Regions from separate parts of the Priestia sp. MDV22-iso46 genome, predicted to be linked through region 1. Evidence: riboswitches for the same ligand, from Rfam matches in the RefSeq annotation. Region 1 holds a riboswitch; each other region holds the start of a gene.
What was found. A riboswitch is a leader RNA that binds a small molecule or an ion and turns the genes downstream of it on or off. The one in region 1 is predicted to bind glycine.

Region 1 (10,405 bases):
ATAGTAGAGTTAATTTCTTTTTTCTTTAAATAATCATGTACCTCTTTTTCAGAGCGCATTCGATAAGATAAGTAAGTGATCGCTAAATTATAAGCTTTTTTCTCATCATCTGCGTACTGAATTTCCGTTAATTCAAATTCATCAAGCTCACGACCTTTTTTCAAGTCATATTTGATGAGGACATTTTCGTCAACACCAAAGCCAAACTCTTCACCTTTACCGTAATCTAAATACACATTATAACGTTCACCGCTATTCTTTTGCGTTGTGATTTTTGTGACAACAGGCATAACCTTCACCTCATATTTCTTATTAAATTGATGGCTGAAGAACCGCCAAACGTATCATACACATTTTTATTTATCTCAATAAAGGAGGAAATTCGTATGAAAATTGTTATTGCTGGAGGAACTGGATTCGTAGGTAAAGCTTTAACAAAACATTTTTTAACACAAAAACATTATGTATATATTTTAACACGCAATGCAGATAAAGCTGCAAGAGATCCGAAACTTAAATATGTAGAGTGGATGCAAGAAAACAGCCAACCTGAAGAGCATGTAGAAGGAGCAGACGTTTTTATCAATTTAGCTGGCGTTTCACTTAACAGCGGCCGCTGGACGGACGAGCGCAAAAAAGCCATTGTGGAAAGTCGCCTTTCTTCTACTCAAGAAATCCTTCGTATTATGGCTGCCTTACCCGAAAAACCGTCCCTTTATGTAAACGCAAGCGCAGTTGGTTATTACGGGACATCAACTACAGAAACGTTCACAGAAGCTTCTCCATCCATGGGCACAGATTTTTTAGCTGAAACAGTAAAAAAGTGGGAAAACGAAGCGTTAAAAGCGATGGAACTAAATATTCGTACTGTTTTAACAAGGTTCGGCGTTATATTAGGCAAAGATGGCGGGGCACTCCCTTCTACTGCCCTTCCTTATAAATTATTTGCAGGAGGAACAGTTGGTTCGGGAGAGCAGTGGATGTCTTGGGTGCATCTTCAAGACGTCGTCAAAATTATTGATTATTGTATTCATACCGAACAAATAGAAGGACCTGTTAACGTAACTGCCCCAAACCCTGTTCAAATGAAAGAGTTTGGAAAGACGATTGGCAAAGTGTTAAATCGCCCTCACTGGATGCCCGTACCTAGCTTTGGCCTTCAGCTGCTGATGGGAGAAATGAGTATGATTATTTTGAAAGGACAGCGTGTTTTACCTGAAAAATTGATTCAACAGAATTACATTTTTACATATACTGTATTAGAAGATGCATTGCGAGATTTACTCTAGTTATTTTCTGATATTTACCTAAAACAGGTGACTAAGCTGCCGATAGATAGGAGCATCCTTTATGAAAACCATTCTCTTGAAAAATGCAACGCTCTATCCTATTACGTTAAAACCTATTTATAATAGTGATGTGCTCATTCAAGATGGAAAAATTGTTTTAATTGGGCCAAACTTGCAGCCTCCTCTTCAAGTAGAAGTCATTGACTGCAAACAGCGCTACTTATTCCCTGGATTTATTGATGTTCATACACATCTAGGACTATATGATGAAGGAACCGGCTGGGCGGGAAATGATGCTAACGAAACAATCGAGCCTATGACTCCCCATATCCGAGCTTTTGACAGCGTACATCCTTTAGATCCTGGGTTTAAAGATGCCATTGAAGCGGGTATTACGTCTGTACACATTATGCCTGGAAGTGCAAATGTGATCGGAGGTACAACGTCCGTTATTAAAACAGCCGGAACAAGTATTTCTCAAATGTTGATTCAAGAGACAGCTGGACTTAAGATTGCGCTAGGAGAAAATCCAAAACGAATCCACAGCCATGGCAATAAAGAATCCATTACACGAATGGGCATTATGGGGATGCTGAGAGAAGCCTTTTATCATGCAAAAAGCAGTGACAATAAAGATGATTTGCGAATCAAACCGCTCATTCAAGCACTGAATAGAGAGATTCCCGTTCGAATTCATGCTCACCGAGCCGATGATATTCTATCAGCTCTGCGCTTAGCAGATGAATTTAATTTAGACGTTCGTATTGAACACTGTACAGAAGGTCACTTAATTGCTAAAGAGCTAAGTGGAAGAAACTTAAAAGTAAGCGTGGGACCAACTTTAACACGCCGCTCAAAGGTTGAATTGAAAAATAAAACGTGGAAAACCTATCAAGCTCTCTGCAATGAAGGAGTAGAAGTTTCCATTACAACAGACCACCCTTATACGCCCATTCAGTACTTAAATATTTGTGCATCCATTGCCGTACGTGAAGGACTCGAAGAACAAAAAGCATTAGAAGGCATCACGATTGCTGCTGCTCGAAATCTCCGTATTGATCAGCGAATCGGCAGTATCGAAGCAGGAAAAGACGCTGATTTAGTGCTATGGAGCCATCATCCCTTTCACTACTTAGCAAAGCCCCTTTTCACCATGATAGATGGTAAAATATTATTTAAAAAAAATTAACATTTTACCTATTTTCTTTTTTTATTTTTTTTAGTATGATACGTTTAGAAGCATGTGAATTTCACAAAAGCATAAACATCACACGTTGACTTTTTATGTTTGTTGACTTGTAATGGGAAGGCAAATGGTGCGCCACCAGGTAACTGGTTCTAGTGGGTTCGATTCCCACCCCGAAATTTTTTTAATTATTAAAAAATTTCGAGGGTGGGGACTTGATTGGAGTCTGTATATACCCTCGATCAGGAGGGAAAAGTTATGTTAAAAAAACGTGACCTAAATGACTGTCAATCTCTATACGAACTCATGGTACATCCTGATGTCTTCCCTTTTGTTCGTCATAAAGCCCATTCCTATGAAGAATTTTTATTTGTGACTAAACAAACGATGGAAGCAGAAGATCATGGAGAAATTATTTCTCGCACGATTTTAGACGAATGGGGTAACCCTATCGGCACCATTAATTTATTTGATGTACAGGACCAAGCTGGTTTTTTAGGCACTTGGCTTGGCAAACCGTTTCATGGAAAAGGATATAATCAAATTGCAAAAGAAGCGTTCTTTAATGAACTGTTCTTTGAGTTAAATATAGAGCGAATTTTTATGCGAATTCGCAAAATTAATATTAGGTCTATTAAGGCTGCAGAAAAACTGCCTTATGCAGTACTTGCGAATGAAACACACAAAGCTTTATACGATGAAATTAATCAACATGAAGACGTATATGATTTATACGAAATTCCAAAAGACTTATATACATTATACTACTTGCGTCACGAGCAAGACGTTCAAGAAGATCACCAGCTTAAAGAAGCGTAAGAGTCTCTCCGTGTAACGGAGAGCTTTTTTTATGATTAAAAACGAGAGATTCTGGAAAAAATAAGTAGCATGATCGAAAAACGTTAATTGGAGGTTTTTTTATGTCTGAAAAAAAACGAAAAGAAAACGCAAAAAATACGTTAAGTAGCGCTCAAGAAATCTATTACGGCCGCGAGTTTAAAAAAGCAGACCGTGCAGGCGGCTACACGAAAAAATAAGTGAGGCAAAACATCTCTATCCAACGCTTGATCATCCCAACGTCCTTTCTGTACAGTTTGTATCGGAAGGACGTTTTTATATTATGTAAAAATAATAACACGAAGATTTCAAGCGTATGATTTACGTTTTTTTAACACTCTACTATATCCACAAAGTTTACCCACAATTATGTGGATAATGTGCATAACTTTATTGGATATGCATATTACCGCTTTCATAACTTGAAATAACAGTGGGTAATTTTTATGTAAATTTTCTGAAAAAATGTGAATAGTGTGGATAAAGTTGTGAATATCCTATATAATTCAGCAGTTAACTTCTTGTTAACCTGTGGATATCTTCTTTAGCACTTTCATTTATTTTAGTACCATCAACGCTTTTGATATATTATAAGTATAATAATAAAAAGTAGGGGAAGTTCCCCTACTTTTTTATGATTGGAAACAATATATCCACACTTGTTCCTTTATCTAACTGACTAGAAAACGTCATCTGCGCGTGGTGAGCTTTAATAATCCGATAGCTGACCATCAGTCCTAAACCTGTACCTTTTTCTTTTGTACTATAAAAAGGCTCACCTATCTTCGCTAACCGTTCAGGAGGAATACCCTGTCCTTCATCAGCTAGCTGCAGCCAAAGGTGGTTTTCTTTTATTTTAATCGTAATATGAATAGCTCCTCCTTCAGGCATTGCTTCGATAGAATTTTTAATAATATTAATAAATACTTGTTTTAACTGATTTTTATCTCCATACACCTTTGGTAACTGGTCGTCTCTTTCAAATATGAAAGCTACTTCCTTTTCTACTGCTTCAGGTTCAAGAAGTGAGCACACTTCTTGAACAAGCGCTTGCATGTTCAAAGATTCAACCTTCATTACCTGAGGTTTTCCTAACATCAAAAATTCTTCTACGATTCCATTCATTCGTTCTAATTCAGTTTCCATGATATCTATATACAAAGCATCTTTAGGATTTTGTTCTTTTAATAAGTGAACAAAACCTTTTAAAGAAGTTAAAGGATTTTTGATTTCATGAGCCACTCCAGCTGCAAGTTCTCCTACCACGGCAAGCTTCTCAGAAGTTCTAAGCTTCTCTTCTGCCTTTTTACGCTCCGTAATATCTGTCGATACGCACAGCATTTGAATCACTTCCTGTTTTTCATTCATAATAGGAAGTTTTGCTGTTTCGACCCAGCGCCGGTTTCCTTTCGAATCTTTAAACTGTTCTTCTAATACCATCCCTTTTTGGGTACAGTTTGAAAACTCCCCTTTATATAAAAGATCTGATTGAAGGTTGAACTGATATTTATCAATCGATTGTCCAATTAAGTCATCAGATTTTTCACCTAAGAGCATCGCAAAAGATTCATTAACGAGAATGAATTCCCTTTTTTGATTGATAGCATAAATATAGCTTGGATTAATGTCAATAACTTGTCTTAAAAACGTTTTTTGTTCCTGCAGCTGATTTTCTTTTTGCTGTAAATTTGCTTTAGAATGGCGTATATAGCTAATCATTTCATTAAACTGTTTAGATAAAATACCGATTTCGCCCCGCTCAATTTCTCGTTCCGGAATTTTTTGATTAAAATTCCCGCGCGCTACTTGTCCCGCCAATTCATATAGTTTATGAATTGGATTCACAATTTGCCTTGCATATAACGCAGTAAAAAAAGAAAGCAGTAAAATCGTAACGCCTGAAACGATCCAAAGCGTTTTTTCAAACATTTCATAAGGCCTGTAAATTTCTTCAACGGGTAATTCAGCGACAATTCCCCAATCCAAAACAGGAATATATTCGAAAGACGCAAAGAAATACTTACCTTCGGTGTTCACAACCCGCTGATATCCTGATTTATGATTCATCGTTTTCTGAACGATTTCATTTTTCTTAGCATTTTCACCGATTCTCTGTTTCTCTGGGTGGGAAATAATTCTACCATTGCGGTCTACAATAAATGTATAGCCGTTCTCTCCTATATCAAACGTTTGAAAGATGGATTGAAAACTTTTATTTTCTTCAATTCGCAGCGCTAAATTTACAACCTTTTTTACATTTTGCTGCCCATCCAAAATAGGAATCGCCATCACCACAATGTAGTGCTTTGTATCTGCTGAAACGACATCGCTTAAATATATTTTTTTGGTTCGCAGCGCTTCCTGAAAATATTTTCTTTTACTTAAGTTCACATGTTTCATATTCTTTAAATCATTCGGGTAATAATGCTCAACATACCCTTTTACATTAAAAATGGTTCCGCTATCGATATACGGTGAAATATTAACTATTTTCTGCAATTCTTCGTCTATTTCTTGTTCATCATCCGATAAAAAAATAGGATCTTGCTGTACCTCGTCGCCCAGGCTCCAAATATCTTTAATGACGACGTTAATTTGCTCTTTCATTCTCTTGACGGTTTTATCAGTTACCTGTCTATATTGATCTTGAGAAATATTAGGCAGCATCACTCTTGAAACAATAAACATTAGCGTCAGTACGGTACAAATAAGAAGCACATTAATCGTGAAGATTTTCCAAAACGTATGAGATTTAAACCATTTCATGTTTGTTCACCTTAATCTAATGAAGTCTACCTCCATTGTACTGCAAAATGAAAACTTTTCCATATAAATGACGGAATTCCATCTTTAGACACAGAAGAAAAGCAATTTGTTCTACATTCCTATCAGAAAACTATGAGCTTTCTCACTGTGTTTTCTGTTAGAACAAATTTTTAGTTTTCTTCTATAAACTTTGCTTCCTGCATTTTATTCATGCAGTAGAAATCAATTATTTATCCTCCACTAAAAAGACCTCATCACGGAGTGATGAGGTCAGAAATTTACTATATTCTTTTATAAAAAATCATGTTTATTCCCTGCTGATTTTCTAGCCTTTAAAGATTTATTTTCTTTTTCCTTCTAGTCCAGTAAAAAATAAATAAGAGAATAAACCAAACGGGCGTCAACAATAAGGCTGGGCGCGTCGCGTCAGAAAACAGCATAATAACAAGAATCACCGCAAACAAAGCTAGCACAACATAGTTTATAAATGGTGTTAACGGTGCTTTGAATGCTGATGCTGCATGCAGCTGCGGACGCGTCTTTTTATACCTTAGATGGCAAATAAGAATGATACTCCACACCCAAATAAAACAAATAGCGCTAATGGTCGTGACGATGCCGAAAGCTTGGTCTGGTATAAGTTTGCTTAAAAGAGCTCCCGCTGAGATGACCAGCGTAGATACAAACAATCCGTTGCTTGGTACGTGGTTTTTGTTCAGTTTTGCAAACTTAGATGGCCCTTGGTCATTTTTACTTAAATTATATAAGATACGGCTTGTTGAAAACATTCCGCTATTACAAGCAGAAGCGGCTGAAGTTAATACAACAAAATTAATAATTCCAGCAGCAAGCGGAATTCCGACTAAACTAAAGGTTTTAACAAATGGGCTTTCTGCTGCATTTAATTCCATCCACGGGTTAATAAATAAAAGGACGATAAGTGCCCCAACATAGAAAAATAAGATTCGCAGCGGAATTTTATTAATGGCCGATGGAATATTTTTTTGGGGATTTGATGTTTCTGCTGCCGATACCCCTACCAATTCAACCCCGACGTATGCGAATATAACCATTTGGAATGAAAGTAAGAAACCTGAAACCCCATTTGGAAACAGTCCTCCGTGATTCCAAATGTTTTGAACAGTAACGGATCCCGCGTCTGTTTTAAATCCCATTACCAGCAAAATAACGCCAATAATAATTAATGCAAGAATCGTAATAACCTTTATTAAAGCAAACCAAAACTCTAATTCTCCAAATAATTTTACGGTTAATAAGTTAAGACCTAATAAAATGATTACACAAATAAGTGCGGGAATCCACTGAGGAATATTGAACCAATATTTCACATATACGCCAACTGCAATCACATCAGCCATAGCTGTCATAATCCAGCAAAACCAGTAGGTCCATCCCGTTACAAATGACGCCCACGGTCCAAGATACTCTTCAGCAATATCTGTTAACGATTGATAACCTGCTTTAGACAGCAGTAGTTCTCCTAGCGCTCTCATCACAAAGAAAAGCGCAATACCAACAATTAAATAAGCAAAGATGATAGAGGGACCTGCAAGCTGTATTGCTTTACCAGAACCTAAAAACAAGCCCGTACCAATGGTTCCCCCAATCGCGATTAGCTGAACATGACGATTGGATAAATCCCTCTTTAATTCTCGTTGTTCCAACTCTAACTCCTCCTAACAATAAAACCTTTGATGCGATCGTGCGGACTACAAATAAAGTCCAATAAAAAAAAGAGATTGGATGCGCTCCAATCTCATGGTCATAAGAATAACAAATATTAAGGTACATGCTACCAATTAGTAACATGCCAAATAAATATCCGGTACTCTTCTGTCCTTTTGCCTGAGATTGTGAACCCTTCGGCGTCGCGAAACTATCGCGATCTCTCCAGAAGCTGCTCCTGCTATAGTGTGATCCATAGCAATCATAGCTTTCTACGTATTAATTTTTTCAATCAATAGAATGACTGTCGAATAGTTGTTTATTCTAATACCAGTTAGATGCTTTGTCAACAGGAAAGATTACTTTCATTTATTTACCTTCTTCGACAGAAGGTAATTGAACAGTTTCAATCGTCAACTTAGTATCCTTTTCCTCGCGCTACCTGAGTCCTTGCGGGAACCTGAACACATTAAACGGATCATACTTTTTGTTCACTCTTTCTAATCTCTCTGCGTTGTCTCCAAAATACTCACGTTCGTAGTTTCTCAGGTTGCTGATAGGAAAATTCACATAGGAACCTACCGTAATACTTTTAATATATTCAAATCGCTTGCGAAGCCAATCTCTGTTTGCTCTTGCAAATACATCTTCTGTCCAGACAGACTGAAACCCCATAATATATCTGGCGTTTCTGTAGAAAAAAGCCGTTTCTCTTTTACCAACACGGCGAATTTCTCCTCCTAGTGCATAAAAAGAAATCGCATCATACACGGAACCTTCTGCCGGACGCTGTATGAGATCTGCAAGATTTTCAAGCTCACCACGTGAATAGCTTCTGTGCACAAATCTTCCCGTTGACTTAAATTTTTCAGACGGAGGATAGGTTGCTTCTATTTTTTTTACCGCTTCAAGAAAAGATAATGATTCCAGCTCTACTTGAAACCCTTCTACTTCTGCAAAAGGCTGCAAAATCTCCCGAGCTCTTTCTGGGGAGCCGTAAAAGAATCCGTTTGCAAATATGCCTAACCCTTCTCCTCCTGCATTATAAAATGCTTGCAACTAGCGTCATACGTTTGTCCAGTTTGGGCAGCCAGTTTTGCCATATATTCATCACTTGTGCCTGCTTCTCCTTTGTAGTACCTACATAAAAGAATCGAACGAGCGTCACAGAGCTGTTCGTGGGCTTTGGAAGCTGAAACGTCATGCTTACCACAACGCCAAAGTTACCGCCACCGGCACCGCGGCATGCCCAAAAAAGATCCGCGTTACACGATTTGTTTGCCTTAATGAGCCTTCCTTCATAATTGACTAATTCTAGCTCTATCAAGCTGTCGCACCCTAACCCGTAAAGTCTGCTCGAAAGTCCCCAGCCTCCACCAAGTGTAAAGCCAGATACCCCAACAGTCGGACACGTTCCTCCTGGAAACACATATCCGTTCGAACCGATGAAATCATACACTTCCGTATTTTCCTCTCCTGCTTTCATCTTTAAAATGTTCCGTTTCCTATCCAATTTCAACCCATTTAATCGACTAATATCAATGACTAATACACAGTCACCCGTAGAATACCCTTCATAATGATGACCGCCAGATCGAATGCGAATATCAACACGATGCTTGCGCGCCCAGCGGATCGCATTCACAACATCCTGCTTTTTTTCACAGTATACAATCACAAGCGGAAATTTATTAACAGCACGATTCCATCCCTGACGAGCTTCCTCATAAATTGGGGCTTTTGGCGTTACCACTTCGCCCGTAAGCCCTTTTAAAAACATTGAGTCCATTTTGACCTCTGCCACCTCTGTACATACTTTTTATTAGATTTATTACTATAGTATTATCAATGTGGTTAAAGGTTTGGGTTTTGGGATAGAATTTGCGTTTATTATTTGTATAAAATACGTCATTATAGTTTGTTTTAAAAGCATTAACTCTCTTATGTAATTTCTCTTTAGCGATGTAAAACTTTCTAAATCTAGACTTTATGGGAATTTCGATTCACTATACTAAAATATTTTCTACTCTAAAAGAACAGATGTTTAATTTTAACAATTTCCCCATTAATAAAAGTACAGCTCAAAGAAAAAAGAGCAGAATCAAATCTGCCCTTTACTCTTTTTCTATTCATTTCTTTAACGTCAAACTTACCACATTCTCCACATGCGCCGTATGAGGGAACATATCAACAGGCTGAATGTAATCAACATGATAAGCCTTCGACAGCTGCTGCACATCTTTCGCTAATGTGGATGGATTACAAGAAACGTAAACCACTTTCTTTGACTTCACTTGTAAAATCGTTTTTAGAAGCTTGTCATCACAGCCTGTTCGCGGCGGGTCAACGACGATTACGTCTGGCTTCCAGCCTTCTTTTACCCACTTCGGCATCCACTTTTCAGCTGGACCCGTCACATATGTGGCATGCTCAAATCCATGATCTTTGGCATTTTTTCTCGCGTCTACAATCGATTCTTCAATCGTATCCATTCCGCGAATTTCTTTAGCATCTTTAGCAAGCCATAAGCCAATTGTACCTACTCCGCAGTAAGCATCTACAATTTTTTCATTGCCTGTTAGCGCAGCTGCTTTTTTTACTTCATCATATAGCTTCACTGTTTGAAGAGGGTTCAACTGGA
Region 2 (10,405 bases), on a different contig from region 1:
AGAAAAAGTAAGGCATCGTAAAAAATTTCAAAAACTTGTTCAATACCCCGTATTGCTACTGCTGTTTATTCTTTCCATTTTATTTGTTTTAAGTACGGTTTTACTTCCACAGTTTGAAGCTCTGTACTTATCCTTTGGAAACAAGCAGTCTTCGTTTATTCTCTTATTTATGCAGGCGATGTCGTTCTTTCCTTTTGTGTTACCTGCAGTCATCAGTATGCCAATCATTCTTTATTTGTTTTATGTGATTTATATTAAAAAATTGCCTCCAGTAGTTCAAATGCAGCTTTTTATGAGAGTTCCCGTTATCCGAACGTTCACACGGCTATTTAACTCGTACTTTTTTTCTGTTCATATGAGCAATTTACTAAATGGTGGTTTATCTATTTATGAATGCTTTGCTCTTTTTCAAAAGCAAGAGCATCATCCGTTTTTTCAAGTGGAAGCTTTTGCTTTTACAGATCAACTTTCCTCAGGAATGCGATTAGATCATATCGTTTCAGGTAAATCTCATTATGAAAAAGACTTGGCTCAAGTTATTGTGCATGGTCAGCAGAACGGTGAGCTTTCTCAAGAACTGTATGATTACAGTCTATTTATGATGGAAAGAATGGAACAGTTTATTTTTCGTATTTTAAAATATGTACAGCCGCTTACATTCTTATTCATCGGAATTGTCATTCTGCTTATGTATATGTCCGTTATGCTTCCGATGTTAGAAGTGATGTCGAGCTTGTAGAAAGGTGAAAGAATATGATTCTAAAAGGTGATAAAGGATTTACCCTTATTGAAATGCTCATTGTTATGCTCGTTATTACCGTGCTTTTGCTCATTATGATTCCAAATGTATTAAAGCATAATACGGTTATTAACAACAAAGGCTGCTCAGCTCTTGTCAAAACCGTAGAGGCTGAGGTACAAGTATACGAACTTGAAAATGGCGAAAAACCAAGTCTAGAAGAGCTTGAAGCAGGAGGCTACTTAAAAGAAGGCACCGTGTGTCCAAATGGTCAAGCCATTCAAATTGACGGTACCGGAAAGGTTACAGCTAGTGGTTCTTCTTAAGCAAAAAGGATTTACCCTCATTGAGATGCTGATGGTTTTATTTATTGTGCAAGTGATGATGTTTTCCATTATTGTAGCCATTCGTCCGCTTGTGGAATATTACAAAATCACATTATTTTTGCGACAGCTGCAAAGCGACACGTTTTATGTGCAGCAAACAGCAATGAACCGAGAATCTCCAATTAAAATTAACTTCGCACCGAAGGGAACAGAATATATTATTTCTGATTCTCGTGCCGTTCTTTATAAGCGCGCCTATGACTCTACCATTCATATCATGTTTGGAAGCGGCAATTCCACGATACAATACAACAAAAACGGCAATATTTCTCAAGCGAAGACCATTTTTATCAGCAATCAAAAATTTAAATATAAAGTTACTTTTCAAATAGGCAGAGGGCGTTTTTATGTGGACAAGATGTAAGGGTCAGCAGGGCTACACCTTGTTAGAAATGCTTGTTTCATTTAGCATGCTTTTACTCCTAACCGGTACAATTATTCCTTTGTATGTTCAGATGAAAGAAGCAGAAAAGAAGCAATATGTTTCGTATCAAGCTGATGCTATCTTGCATGAAGAGCTATTGAAATATAAATATGAAGCAGGATATAAACGGCGAGAAAAAATCGTAAAAGAAAACGTTGCGTTTTATCTGAAGTGGAACGGAGAAAGTGCTCAAAAGCTTTGTGTAGAATGGACAGATTCCGCTGAGAAAATGAAAAAGAAGTGTGATGTGATGTTGAAGTGAAAAGGGAAAAAGGCTTTACGCTTGTAGAGATGTTAGTCAGTTTTACTCTTTTTTTGATCATTGTTTCATTTTTCCCCATTATCATTCCGCTAGCTAAGCAAACATATAATCCGGATTTTAGTATGAATGAAATGGAGTGGGGAATTTTTGTGAATCAACTTGCTATGGAATATCGAGAAGCAAAAGAAGTGGGAATTAATGCGACTACGCTTACGTTGAAAATGGAAAATAATCAGATCATCACTTATGAACGCTACGAAGACAAGATAAGAAGACGAGTGGATGAAAGCGGTCATGAAGTTGTGCTGCAGCACATTAAGAATATTATGTATGAACAGCAAAAAGAAAGGCTTTTGATTCGTTCAACAGACGGTGTTAACAAAGTTAGAGAAGAAACCATTACGACGTTTTTGATGCTTGCTCATGAAACATAATGAGCAAGGATTTATTCTCCCAGTTGTTTTGGCATTTTGTGCGCTTTTTCTTCTGTTAGTAGCTCAGCAAACCACTTATTTTGTGACGAAAAGTTCATTTTATCAAGAAGTAGAGCAGAAAAATCGTCTGCAGCATCTTTTAGAAAACGCGGTTGTACATGTAAAAAAAGAAATAAAAGAACATAATAAATCTCCATCTGCATCTTTAGTATTAGAAACTGGTACGGTTTCATACGAAGTAGTAAGTGAAGATGAACAGATGATCATCCTAAAAATAAAGTGTCAAACATTGCAAGGAAGAGCATTGACGGAAACGGCATATATTCAAAAAAAGGATCAGCACATTGTGAAGTGGACGGATTAAGTCTCTTTCTCTCCGGATATAATAGTGCTGAGGAGATGATTATATGAAAACGAATGATTATGTAAAATATATGACTCAGCAATTTGTACAATATATGGATCAGCCAAAAGAAGAGAGGAAAACGAAAAAAATTCAAAAAAAAGAAGAGCGAGCACCTTTTGCAAACAGATGGTTTGGAATGATTCCGCTGTCGTTTATGCTGTGGTATCGTAAGAAAAAAGAAAGATGAGCATATCATATGCTCATCTTTTTTTTAACCGGCTTGTGTTTTGTTAAATTGACGAGACATCGTTTCAGGCGATATGTAAAATAAGCCACCGTTTATAAACTTAAACAAGATAGTCGGCTCGTACAGTTCTTGAAGCGCTGTTTTTTCGGTCATATATATTTCTGGCAGCTCTTCTGCTGTTTCGTAAAAATGATCAAGAAGCGCTAAGTCTTCATACCATCTCTCCTGCGCTTTTTCAGCCCATTCAGTTGGCTGAGCTTTAACATAGTCAGTCACATATGATGTGAGTCGTGCGATGGCACTTTTAGGTTTAATAAAAGGTGAGAGAGTAAAGCAATAGTCTGAGATTTTAGATGACAAATTTTGATTAATGATTAATTCATGAAATGATTCAATAATCTGTCCATTGATTAAATTAATGCCAAGCGACAAGAGCTCATCTTTTTTACGATCGCATTTGTACGAGACTTTAATATTTAATGCAAGCCAAGGGTGTAAAGGCTGATTTGTTGGCTGAGCTGATGCAACTTGTTCATACAAGTGAATAAACCCGCCTAGTTTTTGAGTAGAAGCGAAAATTTGGTGCAGCCTAGGTGAACCGAAATGAATTCGTTCTCCTTGAACGGAATCGTCTTCAAATGCTGGATCTGTAATGAAAGTGAGCGAAGCAGGAGTTGCTTCTCCTCCCGTCTTTTCAATATAGTGCCAATAAAATGGACGATTCATCAATTCTTTATCGAGTTCAATCGTTAATTGAACCGTCAGGTAAGAAGATGTTTCTGTGACAATAGAACAATTATTAGCTAGAAAATAACGCTTTAAAAATTGATGAATATCAGTTTGCTGCATGCTGATCCTCCTCGCTGTCTTCGTATTGAATAATAGACGTCAAGTTCTCCATTTTGATTTTTATTTCTCCTTCACTCCGCGAATGAAATAAAATATCCTGAATATGCTCTTCGATATTTTTTAAATCAAGCTTTGTTAAAATATCATCTAGCTCTCCAACAACTCGTTCAAAAAGGTTTATTTTTTCGTATAACAATTTTAAAATATGTTCTTCGACCGTATGTTGAATGGCTAAATTGTAAATGTGAACATCATGTTTTTGACCTAAACGATGGACCCTTCCAATTCGCTGTTCTAGACGCATTGGATTCCACGGAAGATCATAGTTAATGATATGATGACAAAACTGAAGGTTGATTCCTTCTCCGCCTGCTTCAGTGGCAATAAATACTTGCGCGTGGCTTTCAAAAAGCTGCTTCATCCAGTCTTTTTTACCTCGCTTAAATCCGCCTCTAAAAGGTACAGAGGTAATTCCATGCTGTTTTAAATACCACTGTAAATACAGTTGAGTTGCTCTGTACTCAGTAAAAATAATGACTTTATCATCAATTTTCTGAACGAGCTCTAGCACTTTTTCTGCTTTTGCATTTTGCGGCACTTGCTGAAGTAGTTCCATTAACGGAGTGATCATATGTTCCGTTAATGCGCTGTTTTGATCTTCCTGACGTTCGAGCATGTTTTTTAATGTCATATACACCGCTTCACGGCTGCTGCAGGCCTCTCGCTGCAGGGTTAAAATTGAAAAAGCGCTTGAAGGGTGCAGTCCGTTTCCTTTAAAAGACGTAATCGCATCGTACAGCTCGCGTTCTTTTGGCGAGAATTCAACAGGAATGGTTTGAACAATTCGCTTCGTCCATTCGATACCCGTATCGTGGCGGCGATTTCGAATCATAACTTTGTTAACAAGCTCTTTTAAGTGTTCATCGTTTTGCAAAGAGCGTTTTTTAGCGGAAAATAATTCTTCGAAATAGTCTTTATTGCCGAGATGGCCAGGCTTTAAAAGAGAGACTAAGTTAAAAATTTCTTCAATTCGATTTTGAATCGGTGTTGCGGTTAGCAACAGACAAAATTTCTTTTTTAGACTTTGCACAAATTCATAGTTTTTTGTTTTGTTGTTTTTAAGTTTATGAGCTTCATCAATGATGATGAGGTCGTAGTCTTGTTCAAGCACAATTTCTCGATGAGGAGAACGTTTTGCTGTATCAATTGAAGACACAACGATGTCACACTGATCCCACACATATGATTTTCTTTGAGGGACTGCGGGAATATAAAATTTTTGATTCAATTCCATAGCCCACTGTGAAACAAGCGAAGCTGGAACTAAAATGAGAACTTTTTTAACAAGTCCGCGAATCATATATTCCTTCAAAATTAACCCTGCTTCAATCGTTTTCCCCAGTCCTACTTCATCTGCTAAAATGGCTTTCCCATTCATTGTTTCAACTACTTGTTTGGCTACTTCGAGCTGATGAGGAAGCGGCGTTAAATCAGCTAGATGTTTTGGGCTTTGTAGTCCTTCAAATTCTGAGATAAGCGTTTGGTCTTCTATTTCATAGGCAAGTTTATACAAATCCCATGCAGACCAAGGGCCGTCTTGCTCCAATTTAGTTGAGAAGGCTGCTTCCCATGTTTCATCGATGTTTAATTTCACTTTCATGATAAAAATGCTCCTTTGTAAAAAATTTTTATTGAACAAATGATAAGAATCAGGTAGGATAAAAATATATTTAGAAAATTTGAAAAAGAAAATAGATTAGCACTTTACAAATGATTGTGTGAATAAAGATAGATACATCTTTCAGTAGTATGCCCAACTTTACCAACTTTATAGAAGCGAATGACGACACGGGGAGAGACTACTTGAATGTAGCGCCGAAGGAGCAAGCAATAAAATTGTGAATCTCTCAGGCAAAAAGACTCTTGTTTGACGCAGCTCTGGAGAGTGTCTATGCGTTTATAGACCACCCACGAGGCAAACCTATTCGTTTATAGGTAAACTTTCAGGTGAAAAGGACAGAGACTTCCTACTAAATACAGTAGGGGGTTTTCTGTCCTTTTTTGTTTGGATACGTAGTGATCCCCACACTATTTGAAAACTCCCCGTTATGAAAAGTTTCACGTGAAAAAGAGGAGGACATAAATATGACAACAGAATTACACAAAACGCCGCTTTATGATACCTATCAAAAATATGGTGCCAAAACAATTGATTTTGGAGGATGGGCTCTTCCCGTTCAATTTTCTTCTATTAAAGAAGAGCATGAAGCTGTACGTACAAAGGCAGGCCTTTTTGATGTCTCTCATATGGGAGAAATTCTTGTAACAGGAGCTGATAGCTTAGCTTTTCTTCAGCACACGATGACAAATGACGTTTCTACCCTCGTAGATGGAAAAGCACAGTATACGGCTATGTGTTATGAAGACGGAGGCACGGTAGATGATTTGCTGATTTATAAAAAAGCAGATCAAGAGTATTTGCTAGTCGTAAACGCTGCTAATATTCAAAAAGACTATGAGTGGCTGGTGTCTCACAAACAAGGAGATGTAACGCTCGTTAATCAGTCTGATGAAACTGCGCAGCTAGCTTTACAAGGTCCTGTAGCAGAAAAAGTTTTACAAACGTTAACGAACGAAAATTTATCTTTATTAAAGCCATTTACATTTGCTGATGATGTAGAAGTAGCGAATGTAAAAGCTCTCGTTTCACGTACTGGGTACACCGGGGAAGACGGCTTTGAAATTTATTGTTCTTCAGCTGACGCCTCTCACTTGTGGACGGCTATTTTAGAAGCAGGCAGTGATGAAGGTGTGCTGCCTTGCGGATTAGGAGCTCGCGATACGCTTCGTTTTGAAGCTACTTTGGCTTTATATGGCCAAGAGCTTTCAAAAGATATTACGCCCATTGAAGCTCGAATTGGATTTGCAGTAAAAACGAACAAAGACAGCTTTATTGGAAAAGAAGTGTTAAAAGAACAGCGTGAAAGCGGGGCATCTCGTAAACTGGTAGGAATTGAAATGATTGATAAAGGTATACCAAGACACGGTTACGAAGTATTTGCAGATGAAGAACAAATTGGATTTGTGACAACAGGTACACAGTCACCGACATTAAAGAAAAACATCGGTTTAGCGCTATTGTCAGCAGAGTATTCAGAGCTTGGTCGGGAAGTAGAAGTGCAGGTTCGAAAAAAACGCTTAAAAGCAAAAGTGGTTTCAACACCTTTTTATAAACGTTCAAAGTAAGCTTTGGGGAGGAATTTAACATGTTACATCGCTATTTACCAATGACAGAACAAGATCAGCAGCAAATGTTAGCAGCAATTGGTGTTTCATCTGTTGATGATTTATTTTCAGATATTCCGCAGCGCGTTCGTTTTCAAGGAGAATACAATATTAAAAAAGCGGCTTCAGAGCCTCAGCTGTTAAAAGAATTAAATAGTATGGCTGCTAAAAATGCTCATTTAAAAGACTATGCTTCTTTTTTAGGAGCAGGAGTTTACGATCATTACATGCCGGTTATTGTTGATCATGTTATTTCTCGTTCGGAATTTTATACGGCCTATACTCCGTATCAACCAGAAATTTCTCAAGGAGAACTTCAGGCCATCTTTGAATTTCAAACAATGATTTGTGAGTTAACGGGGATGGACGTGGCTAATTCTTCTATGTATGACGGAGGAACTGCTTTAGCAGAAGCCGCTATGCTCAGTGCGGGTCAAACAAAAAAGAAAAAAGTACTTGTCTCTGCGGCTGTTCACCCTGAGTCAAAAGATGTGTTAAAAACGTATGCGAAGGGTCAATACATTGAAGTGGTAGAAATCCCTGCAGCAGACGGAGTAACAGATATGATTGCATTGGAAAAAGAGATGGGGAGTGACGTGGCAGCTGTTATTGTCCAATACCCAAATTTCTACGGACAAATCGAGCCGTTAAAAGAAATTGAAGAAATTACTCATCAAGAAAAGTGCATGTTTGTGGTTTCAAGCAATCCTTTATCATTAGGTTTACTTACGCCCCCTGGAGAATTCGGAGCTGATATTGTCATTGGAGATGCACAGCCATTTGGTATTCCAAGTCAATTTGGAGGACCGCACTGCGGATACTTTGCAACTACGTCTAAGCTTATGCGGAAAATTCCAGGACGATTAGTAGGGCAAACGGTAGATGAAAACGGTAAGCGAGGGTTTGTTTTAACCCTTCAAGCGCGTGAACAGCATATACGCCGCGATAAAGCGACGTCTAACATTTGTTCAAATCAAGCGTTAAATGCTTTAGCGGCATCAGTTGCAATGACAGCTTTAGGCAAGCAAGGTGTAAAAGAAATGGCGCTGCAAAACTTATCAAAAACGCATTATGCATATGAAGCGTTAAAGGCAAAAGGGATAAATGTAGCATTTGAAGGACCGTTTTTTAACGAATTAGTCGTGAAGCTTCCTGTTTCGGTAACAGAAGCAAACAATCATTTATTAGCATCAAAAATAATTGGCGGTTATGATCTTAGCCGTGATAACCAAGCGCTTGAAAATCACATGCTGCTTGCTTTTACAGAGCTCCGTACAAAAGAGGAAATTGACCAACTTGTAAATGAATTGGGGGATCTTCATGCTTAATCAAAATCAATCACTTATTTTTGAAAGCAGTAAAGAAGGGCGAATCGGCTATTCATTGCCAGAGTTAGATGTGCCGCAAGTAAATGCTGAAGAACTGCTTGGAAAAGCGTATGTGCGTACCAAAGCTCCTGAGCTTCCTGAAGTATCAGAACTCGATATTATGCGTCATTACACCGCGCTTTCAAAACGAAATCACGGAGTAGACTCAGGGTTTTATCCGCTTGGTTCATGTACGATGAAATATAATCCAAAAGTGAATGAACAAGCAGCACGCATTGCTGGGTTTGCGCATATTCATCCGCTTCAAGATGAGCAAACGGTTCAAGGTGCTCTCGAACTTTTATATGATTTACAAGAGCATTTAACAGAAATTACAGGAATGGATGAAGTAACACTTCAGCCAGCAGCAGGTGCTCACGGCGAGTGGACCGGGCTTATGATGATTCGTGCTTATCATGAAGCAAATGGTGAGACGCAGCGAACAAAAGTCATTGTTCCAGACTCAGCTCACGGAACGAACCCGGCTTCGGCAACAGTTGCGGGATTTGAAACGGTAACGGTAAAATCAAACGAACATGGTTTAGTGGACTTAGAGGATTTACGCCGCGTAGTAGGAGAAGATACAGCCGCTTTAATGTTAACAAACCCAAATACGCTAGGGTTATTTGAAGAAGATATTTTAGAAATGGCTGAAATTGTTCACGCAGCAGGTGGAAAGCTTTATTATGATGGTGCAAATTTAAACGCAGTATTAAGTAAAGCCCGTCCTGGAGATATGGGGTTTGACGTTGTGCATTTAAACCTTCATAAAACGTTTACAGGCCCTCATGGAGGAGGCGGTCCTGGCTCTGGTCCGGTAGGGGTAAAAGCAGATTTAATTCCGTATTTGCCTAAACCAGTGCTTGTGAAAACAGAACAAGGCTATCACTTTGACTATAACCGTCCTCAGTCAATTGGACGCGTAAAGCCGTTTTACGGCAACTTCGGTATCAACGTTCGCGCTTATACGTATATTCGTTCAATGGGTCCAGACGGCTTAAAAGCCGTGACGGAAAACGCTGTGCTAAATGCCAACTATATGATGCGTCGTTTAGCAGAACACTATGAGCTTCCGTTTGACCGTCACTGTAAGCACGAATTTGTTTTATCAGGAAAACGTCAGAAAAAGCTGGGCGTGCGCACATTGGATATTGCGAAACGACTGCTTGATTTTGGCTATCATCCGCCAACTATCTACTTCCCGCTTATCGTAGAAGAGTGCATGATGATCGAACCAACGGAAACGGAGTCGAAAGAAACGCTAGATGCGTTTATCGATGCGATGATTCAAATTGCAAAAGAAGCAGAAGAAACGCCTGAAGTCGTACAGGAAGCTCCGCATACAACGGTTGTGAAGCGCCTTGATGAAACGCTGGCAGCGAGAAAGCCAGTTCTTCGCTATCAGAAAGAACAGGCTGTTCAAAACGTCTAACAAAAAACCTCGCCCAAAGGCGAGGTTTTTCTATATACATACCATTATTTTTTCTTTTTTACTTTACCGTTCCACATTTTGAAGCCGCCTTTTAAATCATAGATTTCTTGAACACCGTGGCGACGAAGCATTTGTGCTGCACGTCCTGTGCGCATTCCGCTTTGACAATAGATGTAGACAGGCTGATCTGGACGAAATTCTTTAATGCGCATACGGAACTGTGAAAGAGGAATATTTCGTGCGCCTAAAATATGTCCGTTTTCAAATTCATTCGGTTCACGAATATCAACTAGCTGTGCCTTGCGGTAGCCGGTGCGGAATTCTTCTTCAGTTAACGTTTTCATAATGCGACGTTGGTAAAAGAACATAACGACAGAGTATATGATAATTACTCCAAGTAAAATGAGTACTGCTGTAATTGCTGACATGCTGATTCTTCCTTTCTTCGACAAAATCCATACTCTTATTATATAAGTGAATGAAATTAGAAGTAAAGCGATTTTGCCTTGAATCTAGCGGATTTCTTCCCGAAAATGAAAAAACTACCACATTTGAATTCACAGTTTTATGTTGCTCTTTGCTTTTCCTTAGCTCAATCTTTTGGTAGACTAAAAAACGGATTTATTTTTTATAT
Region 3 (10,405 bases), on a different contig from region 1:
AAGCATCGAGTGTTTCTTTCGATTCGGTTTCTGTCGGTTCAATCATTAAACATTCCTCTACATTTAAAGGGAAATAGATAGTCGGTGGGTGATAGCCGAAATCAAGAAGACGTTTGGCCATATCAAGTGTTCTTACACCCAGCTTTTTCTGTCTAGATCCGGATAACACGAATTCATGCTTACAAATTTGGGAATATGGGGCATCAAAGTACGGCTCAAGCTTTTTACGAAGGTAATTCGCATGAAGCACTGCCCCCTCGGATACTTGACGCAATCCTTCAGGTCCCATTGTGCGAATATACGTGTATGCACGAACTAAAATACCAAAGTTTCCATAATACCCTTTTACACGGCCGATAGACAATGGTTGATTAGAGTTCAACACATATTTCTCACCGTCTTTTTCAATGCGTGGCACTGGTAAATATGGCATGAGCTTCTTTTTTACACCAACTGGGCCAGCTCCAGGTCCCCCTCCACCATGAGGTGTTGTAAACGTCTTATGAAGATTTAAATGCACGATGTCAAATCCCATTTTACCTGGTGTTGTTTTACCTAAAATGGCATTAGCATTCGCGCCATCGTAGTACAATATTCCGCCTGCTTCATGAACAACTTTGGCAATTTCCAAAATTTCTTTTTCAAACAACCCAAGTGTATTAGGATTTGTTAGCATCAATGCAGCTGTATCATCATCAACATGCTTCTTTAATTCTTTTAAGTCCACCAAACCATTTTCATTGGATGGAATGGTGACCGTTTTAAAACCAGCGACAGTAGCGCTGGCAGGATTTGTACCATGCGCTGAGTCCGGAACCAGTACCTTCGTTCTTTTTTCTCCTTTGTGTTCAAAATAAGCCTTCACCATCATTAAACCGGTCCATTCTCCTTGAGCCCCCGCAGAAGGCTGTAACGTTACAGCATCCATGCCTGTAATCTCAGCTAATTCTCCCTGCAATTCATATAAAAGCTCTAGTGCGCCCTGTACTGTATCAGCTGGCTGATACGGATGAATGCGGCTAAAACCCTCGAAACGTGCCACATCTTCGTTAATTTTCGGATTGTATTTCATTGTACAAGATCCAAGTGGATAGAACCCATTATCAATCCCGTGGTTTTTATTTGAAAGTGCTGTGTAATGGCGCACAAGCTGAAGCTCTGATACTTCAGGAAGATCTGCTGGCAAATCACGAATCAAATGTTTCGGAAATTTATCATGTAAATAAATACCTTCTACGTCACTTTCCGGCAAGTTTGAACCGACACGCCCTGGACGACTGATTTCAAAGATTAACTCATTGTATTCAACCATTTACAACCGCCTCCAATACTTCTACAAATTGATCAATTTCTTCTTTTGTACGCTGTTCGGTCACCGCAATGAGCATTTGATTGTTAAAACCGTAATCACTTTCTAAGTCAAATCCTCCAATGATTCCTTCCTCAAGCAATTTAGCGTTGACCTCCTTAATCGGACAAGGAAGTTCCACCACAAATTCATTAAAGAATGGTGCTTCATTCTTAACAATAAAGCCTTTCTTTTGAAGAGAATTTGCCATGTAATCGGCTTTTTCAACATTTAGTTGTGCCATATGACAAATTCCTTGCTTTCCAAGTGCGGTCATGCAGACAGCAGATGCAAGAGCGTTTAATGCCTGATTAGAACAAATATTTGATGACGCTTTATCACGGCGAATATGCTGCTCACGTGCTTGCAGGGTTAATACAAACCCACGTTTTCCTTGGTCATCTGTCGTTTGTCCCACAATGCGTCCCGGTACTTTACGCATAAATTTTTTATGAACTGAAAAATAACCGCAGTGCGGACCTCCAAAGGCCATCGGTATTCCTAATGGCTGCATATCACCAACCACAATATCTGCTCCGAGTTTCCCTGGTGCTTGCAGAAGTGCTAGTGACAGTGGGTTGGCACTGACGATGAAAAGCGCTCCTGTTGTCTCCGCAATTTTCTTTATCTCTGCTAAATCTTCAATAGAACCAAAGAAGTTTGGGTATTGAACAATAATGGCGGCAGTATCCTGTTCAATTTGTTCTTGCAGATTTTCTAGGTCTGTCACATCAGCAGCAAGATTTACTTCTTTCACCGTATACCCTTGTCCGTCAGCTACCGTATTTAAGATAGCACGTGATTCAGGATGAACGGCCCTTGATACAAGTACTTTTGAGCGTCTTGTTGATGCAACCGCAAGTGATGCAGCTTCTGCAAGAGATGTAAAGCCATCATACATAGAAGAATTGGCCACATCCATTCCCGTCAGCTCACAAACCATTGTTTGAAATTCAAAAATAGCTTGTAACTCACCTTGACTGATTTCCGGCTGATAAGGTGTATAAGCCGTGTAAAATTCAGAACGTGAAATCATATGATTCACCAAACTGGGAATGTAGTGATCGTATGTACCCGCACCAAGAAAAGTCGGGTAGTAGTTAGCATTTTTATTTTGTGAAGCAAGCCTCTGCATTTTTTTCAAAAGAAGTGGTTCAGGAATGGCTTTCGGAATATTTAACTCACCAGCTAAACGAATATCAGATGGAATGTCTTCAAATAACTCATCTATGGAAGACATATTTAAAAAAGCAAGCATCTCCTCTTGATCTTGTTTCGTATCAGGAAGATATCTATAAGTGTTTGTCATGTTATTCCTCTCCTTCGTCGATAAACGCTTCATACTCATCTTGATTTAAAAGCAACTCTAACTCTTCTGGATTAGATATTTCCACTTCTATTAACCAACCTTCCTTATACGGATTTTTATTAATGGCCTCAGGAGTATCGTTTAATTCCTCGTTTACACGAGTAACTGATCCTGATACTGGAGCATAAAGTTCAGAAACGGCTTTAACTGATTCGATTGTTCCCATTGATTCATTAGCTGTTATTTCATCGTTCACTACCGGGTTTTCAACAAATACAATATCCCCCAACTGCTTTTGAGCATAATCAGAGATTCCAATTCGCACACGATTTTCGTCTAATTGTAGTACCCACTCATGTTCCTCGCTGTATAATAAATTGGCTGTTGCATTTGTCATTGTTTTTCTTCCCTTCATCTTTGTTTTTAATATTTTTATAGTTTGAAAATTAATAGAAAAACTTCACTTATAACGTACTTATTAATCTGTTGTACTTTAAAGAGATGACTGATATTTTCCTATCAGCAAACGATTATCGTTATAACTCTATTAAAAATGTCATAAATCTTTTTTATAGAATGGTGTTTTCACCACAATGGCATCAATCATTTTTTTGCGAACTTCAACTTTTAGTTGCGTACCCAACTCAGCATACTCTACTGATACGAGCGCAAGACCTAAGCCTTTCTTTAAAGACGGGGAATGGGTTCCAGATGTAATACAACCAATTTCTTCTCCTTTCGATGAAAACACTTTGTAACCATGACGAGGAATACCCCTTCCTTTTACTTCAATCCCTACCAATTTTCGTGTTAAGCCTCTTTCTCTTTGAGCTGTAAGAATGTCTTTGCCGATAAAATGACTTTCTTTGTTCGTTTTAACAGCAAAACCGATTCCTGCTTCAAGTGGGCTGATATCACTTGTGAGCTCTTGACCATATAATGCAAGCCTCGCTTCAAAACGAAGAGTGTCACGTGCACCAAGTCCACATGGTTTTAACCCATGTTCCTTTCCCACTTTCAGAAGCTTCTCCCAAAGAGCTTCTGCCTTATCTGTTGTTAAATAAAGTTCAAATCCGTCCTCTCCTGTGTAACCTGTACGTGATACAAGAACGTCTGTAATCCCATCCAAATTGACATGTTGAGCAAAATGGAAAAAACTAATTTTCTTTAGGTCTATTTCCGTTAACTTTTGTAAGATGACTTCTGCCGTTGGACCCTGTATAGCAAGCTGCGCAATGTCACCTGAAACATTCTGAAGCTTCACTTCTCCTCTTACGTGTTTCTCCATCCACTCGATATCTTTTTTAATATTTGCCGCGTTAATCACAAGTAAATATTTTTCATTAGCCAACTTGTAAACAAGTAAGTCATCGACCGTACCGCCGTCTGGATAACACATAGCTGTATATAGGGCTTGATTGATACTAAGTTTTGTTACATCGTTTGTTACAAGGTAGTTAATATAGCTTTCTGCACTTCTCCCCGTAACCAGCACCTCTCCCATATGAGAAACATCAAAGAGTCCTGCTTTCTTTCGGACAGCTTCATGCTCTTCTAAAATGCTGGAAAACTGGACTGGAAGTTCCCAGCCCCCAAAATCAATGACCTTTGCACCGTATTTTTTATATGTTTCAAAAAGCGACGTTCTCTTTAATAATGTATTTGTACTCATTGACACACCTCCAATTAAGGTTTCTTATGAAACAACTGTTCTTTTACCTTTTTACCTGTTGGGGTCATTGCAAGACCCCCAAGTGCGGTTTCCCGAAGGGTCCTAGGCATATCTTTTCCGACCTTATACATCGCTTCAATGACTTCATCGCATGGAATGCGGCTTTCAATACCGGAAAGGGATAAATCAGCAGCTGAGAAAGCAATCGATGTGCCAATAACATTTCGCTTAATACAAGGCACCTCAACTAGTCCTGCGACTGGATCGCATACTAGGCCTAATAGTGATTTCATAGCAATAGCTGTGGCATTCACTGCCTGTTTAGGAGTTCCTCCTTTTAATTCCACGATTGTTCCAGCTGCCATGGCTGTCGCTGAACCAACCTCTGCCTGGCAACCTCCCGCGGCTCCTGAAATAAAGGAACCGTTGGCAATCACATAACCAAGCATGCTGGCCGTAAACAAGCCCATAACTAAATCCTTATAGGGAGTGCCATCATTTTTATGAAGGGAAAACAATACTCCAGGTAAAATGCCAGCAGCTCCAGCTGTTGGGGTAGCCACAATGATCCCCATTCGAGCATTGCTTTCAGACGTGGCTAATGAGAAAGTCATCGCATTGCTTATATAATGTCCCGACAGCGATTTACCCTGATTTACGTAGCCATACATTCTTACAGCATCGCCACCAGAAATACCACTTGGTGCAGTTGATCCATCTTTTATTCCTCTATCAACGGCTTCCTTCATTTTAATCAATCGCTCTTCCATCATGCCGATAATGGTTTCTTCTCCTTTTCCTGAATTTTTTGCTTCCATCATCAACATTATTTCACCAATTGTTTTTCCTTCACTCTCACAAACCTGAACAAGCTCTGTCATGGACTGAATTTTCATCATAATAGACTCACCAATGATTTCTTTCTTGACTGATAACGACTCACAAGAGCTGTAAAGTCAACATCAGCGCTTAGACGAATATCTACCATTGCTTCGTTAATCATAAAGATTTTAGATAAACCGCCGCCAAGTGATGCTCCACCTACTTTTGCCACACAATTTCCTCGTTTTACTGTAACAATTGTTGTGTTCGGATGTTCAAAATATGGACAACTGTCTTCAAGCTGAAATTCATAGGACAGTCCGTATTGTAAGGTCATCTCGATTGAATGTTTAATCCGTGAATCATCTGTATCCATTCCAAGCAATCCCCCAAGAAGGGCTTTATCTGTTCCATGACCTTGGTGTGTTTCGGAAAAAGAATCATAGAGAATAATCGTTGCTTCTTTCGGGCGTCCACCTATCAATTCATGAATGAACTTCCCAATCAATACAACACCAGCCGTATGAGAACTAGATGGTCCTACCATGATTGGACCAATAATGTCAAAACAACTTTGAAATTCCATCATGAGGCCCCTTTCTTATATAGTGATTGGCTGTTGAAATAATGGATACCCATCACAAATCGCTTTTGTTGTTTCTTTTGCTTGTTCAAGAATGGTTGAATCTCCTTTACTCTTAAGAACAGATGCAATTATTTTACCAATTTTAACCATCTCTTTTTGCTTCATACCTCGTGTTGTTAAGGCTGCTGTTCCCATGCGTATTCCACTTGTCACAAATGGGCTTTCAGGGTCGTAAGGAATTGTATTTTTATTAACCGTAATTCCTGATTTCTCTAGTAGTTTCTCTGCTTCTTTTCCAGTTAAGTCCCACGGACGTACATCTAAGAGGACAATATGATTATCGGTTCCGCCGGAGACCAGAGTTGCTCCTTCTTTCTTTAATGTTTCACTCAATACTTCCGCATTTTTAATAATTTGTTTTGCGTATTCTTTAAAATCTGATTGCAAGGCTTCTTTGAAAGAAACTGCTTTTGCTGCAATAACATGCATGAGGGGTCCACCTTGGATACCAGGAAATACAGCTTTATTAATTTTTTTGATCATTTCCTCATCATTAGTCAAAATAATGCCACCGCGCGGTCCACGTAATGTTTTATGTGTGGTACTCGTCACTACATCTGCATAGGGGATTGGTGATGGATGGAGGCCTGTTGCAACAAGCCCTGCAATATGAGCCATGTCTACCATGAATTTTGCCCCGACTCGATCAGCAATTTTCCTAAAGCGTGCAAAATCAATGGTTCTTGGATAAGCACTTGCTCCTGCAATAATCAATTTTGGTTTTTCTTTTTTTGCAATTATTTCTAGTTCGTCATAGTCAATCAAGTGAGTATCTTCTCTTACACCATAAGATACGATTTCAAACCATTTTCCTGAAATGCTGACAGGGCTGCCATGAGTTAAGTGACCGCCATGCGAGAGATTCATCCCCATCACTTTATCACCAGGCTGTAGCAATGCATAAAAAACAGCGAGATTGGCTTGGGCACCCGAATGTGGTTGAATATTTGCATACTTGGCACCAAACAGCTTGGTGAGGCGCTCCATAGCTGATTGTTCTGCCACGTCAACAAACTCGCAACCGCCATAGTAACGCTTTCCCGGATAACCTTCTGCATACTTATTAGTGAACACGGATCCCATTGCCTCCATTACTTCATTACTCACAAAGTTCTCTGATGCGATTAACTCTAATGTGTTTAGTTGTCGTGTTTTTTCATTTTCGATAGCAATATAAATATCGCGATCATAGTTTCTTAGACTCATCGTTATATCCTCCTTTGATTTTTTCAAAATTTTACGTTTCCTTACCTTCCCCAACAAAAAAGACAGAGGAAAGGCAAGATATTGATCTTACCCTTCCTCTGTCCCTTTTACCTGAGAGATTACCTTTTACATGAAACATTTTAAGAAAATGATTTCTTAAAATGTTTCATGTAAAAGAGTTCCCCTTTGGTGGCTTTGCAGCTCTCTCCAGAGGTGCGTCCAATTGCAGTCTTTTTACCTGAGAGTTTATACCCCAAGGATTTTTTGGGGGTTGCTCCTTCGGTGCCGAATTGATTTTCTTCGGTCTCTCCCACAATCATCATTCGCTTATATACAGTTAATTTGACAATTTGAAATAATAGAGAATAATCTATAAATTTTTAATTTATTACGGTAAAGAGAGTTTGTTTGATATAAATTTATTATGAATTAGAATTTAGATAAAAAAAAGTAAGCACTTTTATAACACATAGTAACTAAAAGTATACCTTAAGAAAAAATAAAGCTTTATTCTAACCATAAAGAAAAATATGTCATAAAACCTCACAAAAACCTTTAAAAAAACAGAAAATTATAAATATAATAAGTCCACCAGCACAAATTTAATACTTAGTTGACAAGAAGGAGTTGAATTTGCAGTTATAAAAAAGAACGTAGTTATCGTCGGAGCTGATGTAATTGGATGTGGGAAAACTTACTATCTGAGTAAAGTGGAACAACGAAACATTACCAATTTATATTAAGGAGTTATTTCATATGAATCAGAAAGAATCATTAAAGAAAACTCTTCGAATGCGTCATATGATGATGATTGCGTTTGGAGGTTCCATTGGGGCTGGCTTGTTCGTCGGCAGTGGCGCTATCATTCAAGCTACTGGACCAGCAGCAGTCTTGACGGCTCTAATGGCTGGAACATTAGTTATTCTTATTATGAGAATGCTAGGGGAAATGGTTGTAGCAAAGCCTAGTTTAGGTTCATTTTCAGATTACGCTCGAGAAGCCCTTGGGAACTGGGCCGGTTTCACAGTTGGTTGGCTATATTGGTATTTCTGGGTTATCGTTATTGCTGTAGAAGCAATTGCAGGTGCTACAATATTAAAAGATTGGATATTCTCTGATACTCCACTCTGGGTATTGAATCTAATTCTTTTGTCGGCATTAACATTGACTAATCTCCTCTCTGTTAAAGCTTATGGTGAGTTTGAATATTGGTTTTCCCTGATTAAAGTTGTTACAATCACTTTATTTCTTTTTATCGGTGGAGCGTACATTTTAGGTCTATTACCAGGTACCACAATGAATTTCTCTAATTTAACGATGCATAGTGGGTTTGTACCAGTTGGTACAGGTGCAGTCTTCGTCGCTATAGCCACAATTATTTTTTCCTTTGTTGGTTCTGAAATTGTAACTATTGCTGCAGCAGAATCAGATGAATCGGAAAAGGCCGTAGTAAAGTCCGTAAACTCAGTTATCGTCCGTATATTACTATTCTATGTAGGTTCTGTCTTTTTAATTGTAACTATTATTCCATGGAACGATGCTGTATCCCTTAAAAACCCCTACGTTAGCGCTCTTAAAGTCATTGGTATTCCCGGTGCCGACATAATTATGAATCTAGTCGTTGTCACAGCAGTACTCTCTTGTTTAAACTCAGGGGTGTACACTGCATCTCGGATGTTATTCGCTTTAAGTGCTAAAGGAGATGCCCCGAAATGGATGCTTAATGTTACGAAACGAGGAGTTCCCTTAAAAGCTATTCTTACATGTACAGTATTCGGTTTTTTATCCGTAATTATGTCTTTTATATCACCGGATACAGTGTTTCAATTCTTATTAAATTCTTCAGGGGCAATTGCTCTCTTTGTATACTTACTGATCTCCATTTCCCAGTTAATTCTTCGTAGAAAGATTGAAAATGAAACGCCTCATCTTCTTAAATTTCGCATGTGGGGTTATCCTTATATCACCATCGCATCAATTATTGCAATCACTATGATCATTGGAACTATGGGCTTTAACTCTGAGACCCGATCCCAATTAGTATTGAGTATATTTAGTGTAATTGTTGTAGTCATTCTCTATGTAGTTAAAGCAAAATTTACAAGACAAAAAATGATTCATACTAACACTGTTGAGGATGATATACCTGAGGTTAAATAGTATGAAGATAAACCTTGCTACATTTATATGAATTAAAACATTGTAACCAGAGCAAACTACTCAAGATGGTTGTGAATCATCATTCCGTATAAAACCAAGTGTAAGCCGAAAAAACCATTGTTCAGGAGCAATGGTTTTTTCGGCTGTATATGAGATACAAGCGAAGTTAACATAATAAGTATTACAAGAACCAATAAAAGTCCGTCAAGGTATACGTTTTTAGATTATTTACATTAGACAGCCTTAATCATAGATTATGTATTATATCCTTGATAAATCACTGTAAAGGGATTAAGGATTTCAGAGCTTCCTTGTACTTTTGAGTTATCAGTAACAAAAACGACTAATTTTTGTTACTGATTAAAGGTAATTTAATATTTACATAAATTGTTTTTAGGATAGGAAGACCTAAAGCAATAAAATTCATTAATAGTTTTTAATTTCATTATTTAGAATAATATGGTATATTTAATCAAAAAGGAAAAAACCATGATAGGCCTTGCTATTGCCATTATTGTATTTAATTTTATTGCATTTAAAACAAATAAAAGACTAACAGCAAATCAAATTCTTCATATTTGGATGTTTACAATTGCTTTTCAACATATGTTTGATGTCTTTATAGATCTCAAATATCATGCCTATTGGTATTTTACAGAAAACGCAGATTGGAGGGGAGTTCTTACTCATACTGTATTACTCCCACCTGCTAATATGATATTTCTTAATTGGTATCCTTTTAAAATGTCAATCATTCACAAGGGTTGCTATTTTATCTTTTGGATGGTAGCCATTTTGCTTTATGAAATGATTACATTAATTCCCGAACCTTGGGGATACTTCCACTATGGTTGGTGGAATTTATGGTATTCAGCTATCATTGATCCTGTACTTCTACTTATTGCGTTAGGATATTATAAATGGGTATTAAAGCTAGAAAACAGGTTATTAACAGGAAAGAAATAAAAAGAGCATTGTACTAATAACAATGCTCTTTTTATTTCTTTCCACTTATTGTCGACGAAGTTCTTGTATTTCTTCTTTTGTAAGTCCTGTTAGTTCGATAATAGTCTCTTCATCTATTCCTTTTTGAATCATCCCTAGAGCTACCTTTATAATACCTTTTTTTTCAGCTCTTTTTAATGCAGATTTTTCATCTAATAACGCTTTTCTTCGAGCTTCATATGCTAATAGCACTTCAGGATCCTGACTTACACGTTCCCATTCATCCATCGCTTTTTT

Region 2: linked by a shared signal. The riboswitch ahead of gcvT (glycine cleavage system aminomethyltransferase GcvT) and the one ahead of AC4NPH_RS24395 (amino acid permease) in region 1 are both predicted to bind glycine.
Region 3: linked by a shared signal. The riboswitch ahead of glyA (serine hydroxymethyltransferase) and the one ahead of AC4NPH_RS24395 (amino acid permease) in region 1 are both predicted to bind glycine.

Annotation. Positions count from the first base shown of each region.
Region 1 covers NZ_JBZVWT010000007.1:18,934-29,338, forward strand. The annotation lists gene recX (recombination regulator RecX) at 1-290, opposite strand, end outside; gene AC4NPH_RS24370 (TIGR01777 family oxidoreductase) at 387-1,289, shown strand; gene AC4NPH_RS24375 (amidohydrolase) at 1,351-2,478, shown strand; gene AC4NPH_RS24380 (GNAT family N-acetyltransferase) at 2,734-3,294, shown strand; gene AC4NPH_RS24385 (YfhE family protein) at 3,396-3,512, shown strand; gene AC4NPH_RS24390 (PAS domain-containing sensor histidine kinase) at 3,937-6,078, opposite strand; gene AC4NPH_RS24395 (amino acid permease) at 6,411-7,763, opposite strand; glycine riboswitch at 7,923-8,003, opposite strand; partial or broken gene AC4NPH_RS24400 (FAD-binding oxidoreductase) at 8,203-9,553, opposite strand; gene rlmD (23S rRNA (uracil(1939)-C(5))-methyltransferase RlmD) at 9,894-10,405, opposite strand, start outside.
Region 2 covers NZ_JBZVWT010000002.1:243,257-253,661, forward strand. The annotation lists gene comGB (competence type IV pilus assembly protein ComGB) at 1-739, shown strand, start outside; gene comGC (competence type IV pilus major pilin ComGC) at 754-1,065, shown strand; gene comGD (competence type IV pilus minor pilin ComGD) at 1,007-1,489, shown strand; gene AC4NPH_RS13185 (type II secretion system protein) at 1,473-1,811, shown strand; gene comGF (competence type IV pilus minor pilin ComGF) at 1,808-2,245, shown strand; gene comGG (competence type IV pilus minor pilin ComGG) at 2,235-2,609, shown strand; gene AC4NPH_RS13200 (YqzE family protein) at 2,653-2,838, shown strand; gene AC4NPH_RS13205 (YqhG family protein) at 2,863-3,687, opposite strand; gene AC4NPH_RS13210 (DEAD/DEAH box helicase) at 3,674-5,347, opposite strand; glycine riboswitch at 5,528-5,620, shown strand; gene gcvT (glycine cleavage system aminomethyltransferase GcvT) at 5,833-6,933, shown strand; gene gcvPA (aminomethyl-transferring glycine dehydrogenase subunit GcvPA) at 6,954-8,300, shown strand; gene gcvPB (aminomethyl-transferring glycine dehydrogenase subunit GcvPB) at 8,293-9,771, shown strand; gene AC4NPH_RS13230 (rhodanese-like domain-containing protein) at 9,816-10,199, opposite strand.
Region 3 covers NZ_JBZVWT010000010.1:92,016-102,420, forward strand. The annotation lists gene gcvPB (aminomethyl-transferring glycine dehydrogenase subunit GcvPB) at 1-1,312, opposite strand, end outside; gene gcvPA (aminomethyl-transferring glycine dehydrogenase subunit GcvPA) at 1,305-2,657, opposite strand; gene gcvH (glycine cleavage system protein GcvH) at 2,659-3,054, opposite strand; gene gcvT (glycine cleavage system aminomethyltransferase GcvT) at 3,214-4,329, opposite strand; gene sdaAA (L-serine ammonia-lyase, iron-sulfur-dependent, subunit alpha) at 4,344-5,225, opposite strand; gene AC4NPH_RS26990 (serine dehydratase beta chain) at 5,225-5,740, opposite strand; gene glyA (serine hydroxymethyltransferase) at 5,753-7,003, opposite strand; glycine riboswitch at 7,099-7,217, opposite strand; glycine riboswitch at 7,220-7,326, opposite strand; gene AC4NPH_RS27000 (amino acid permease) at 7,760-9,163, shown strand; gene AC4NPH_RS27005 (hypothetical protein) at 9,653-10,129, shown strand; gene AC4NPH_RS27010 (Rpn family recombination-promoting nuclease/putative transposase) at 10,175-10,405, opposite strand, start outside.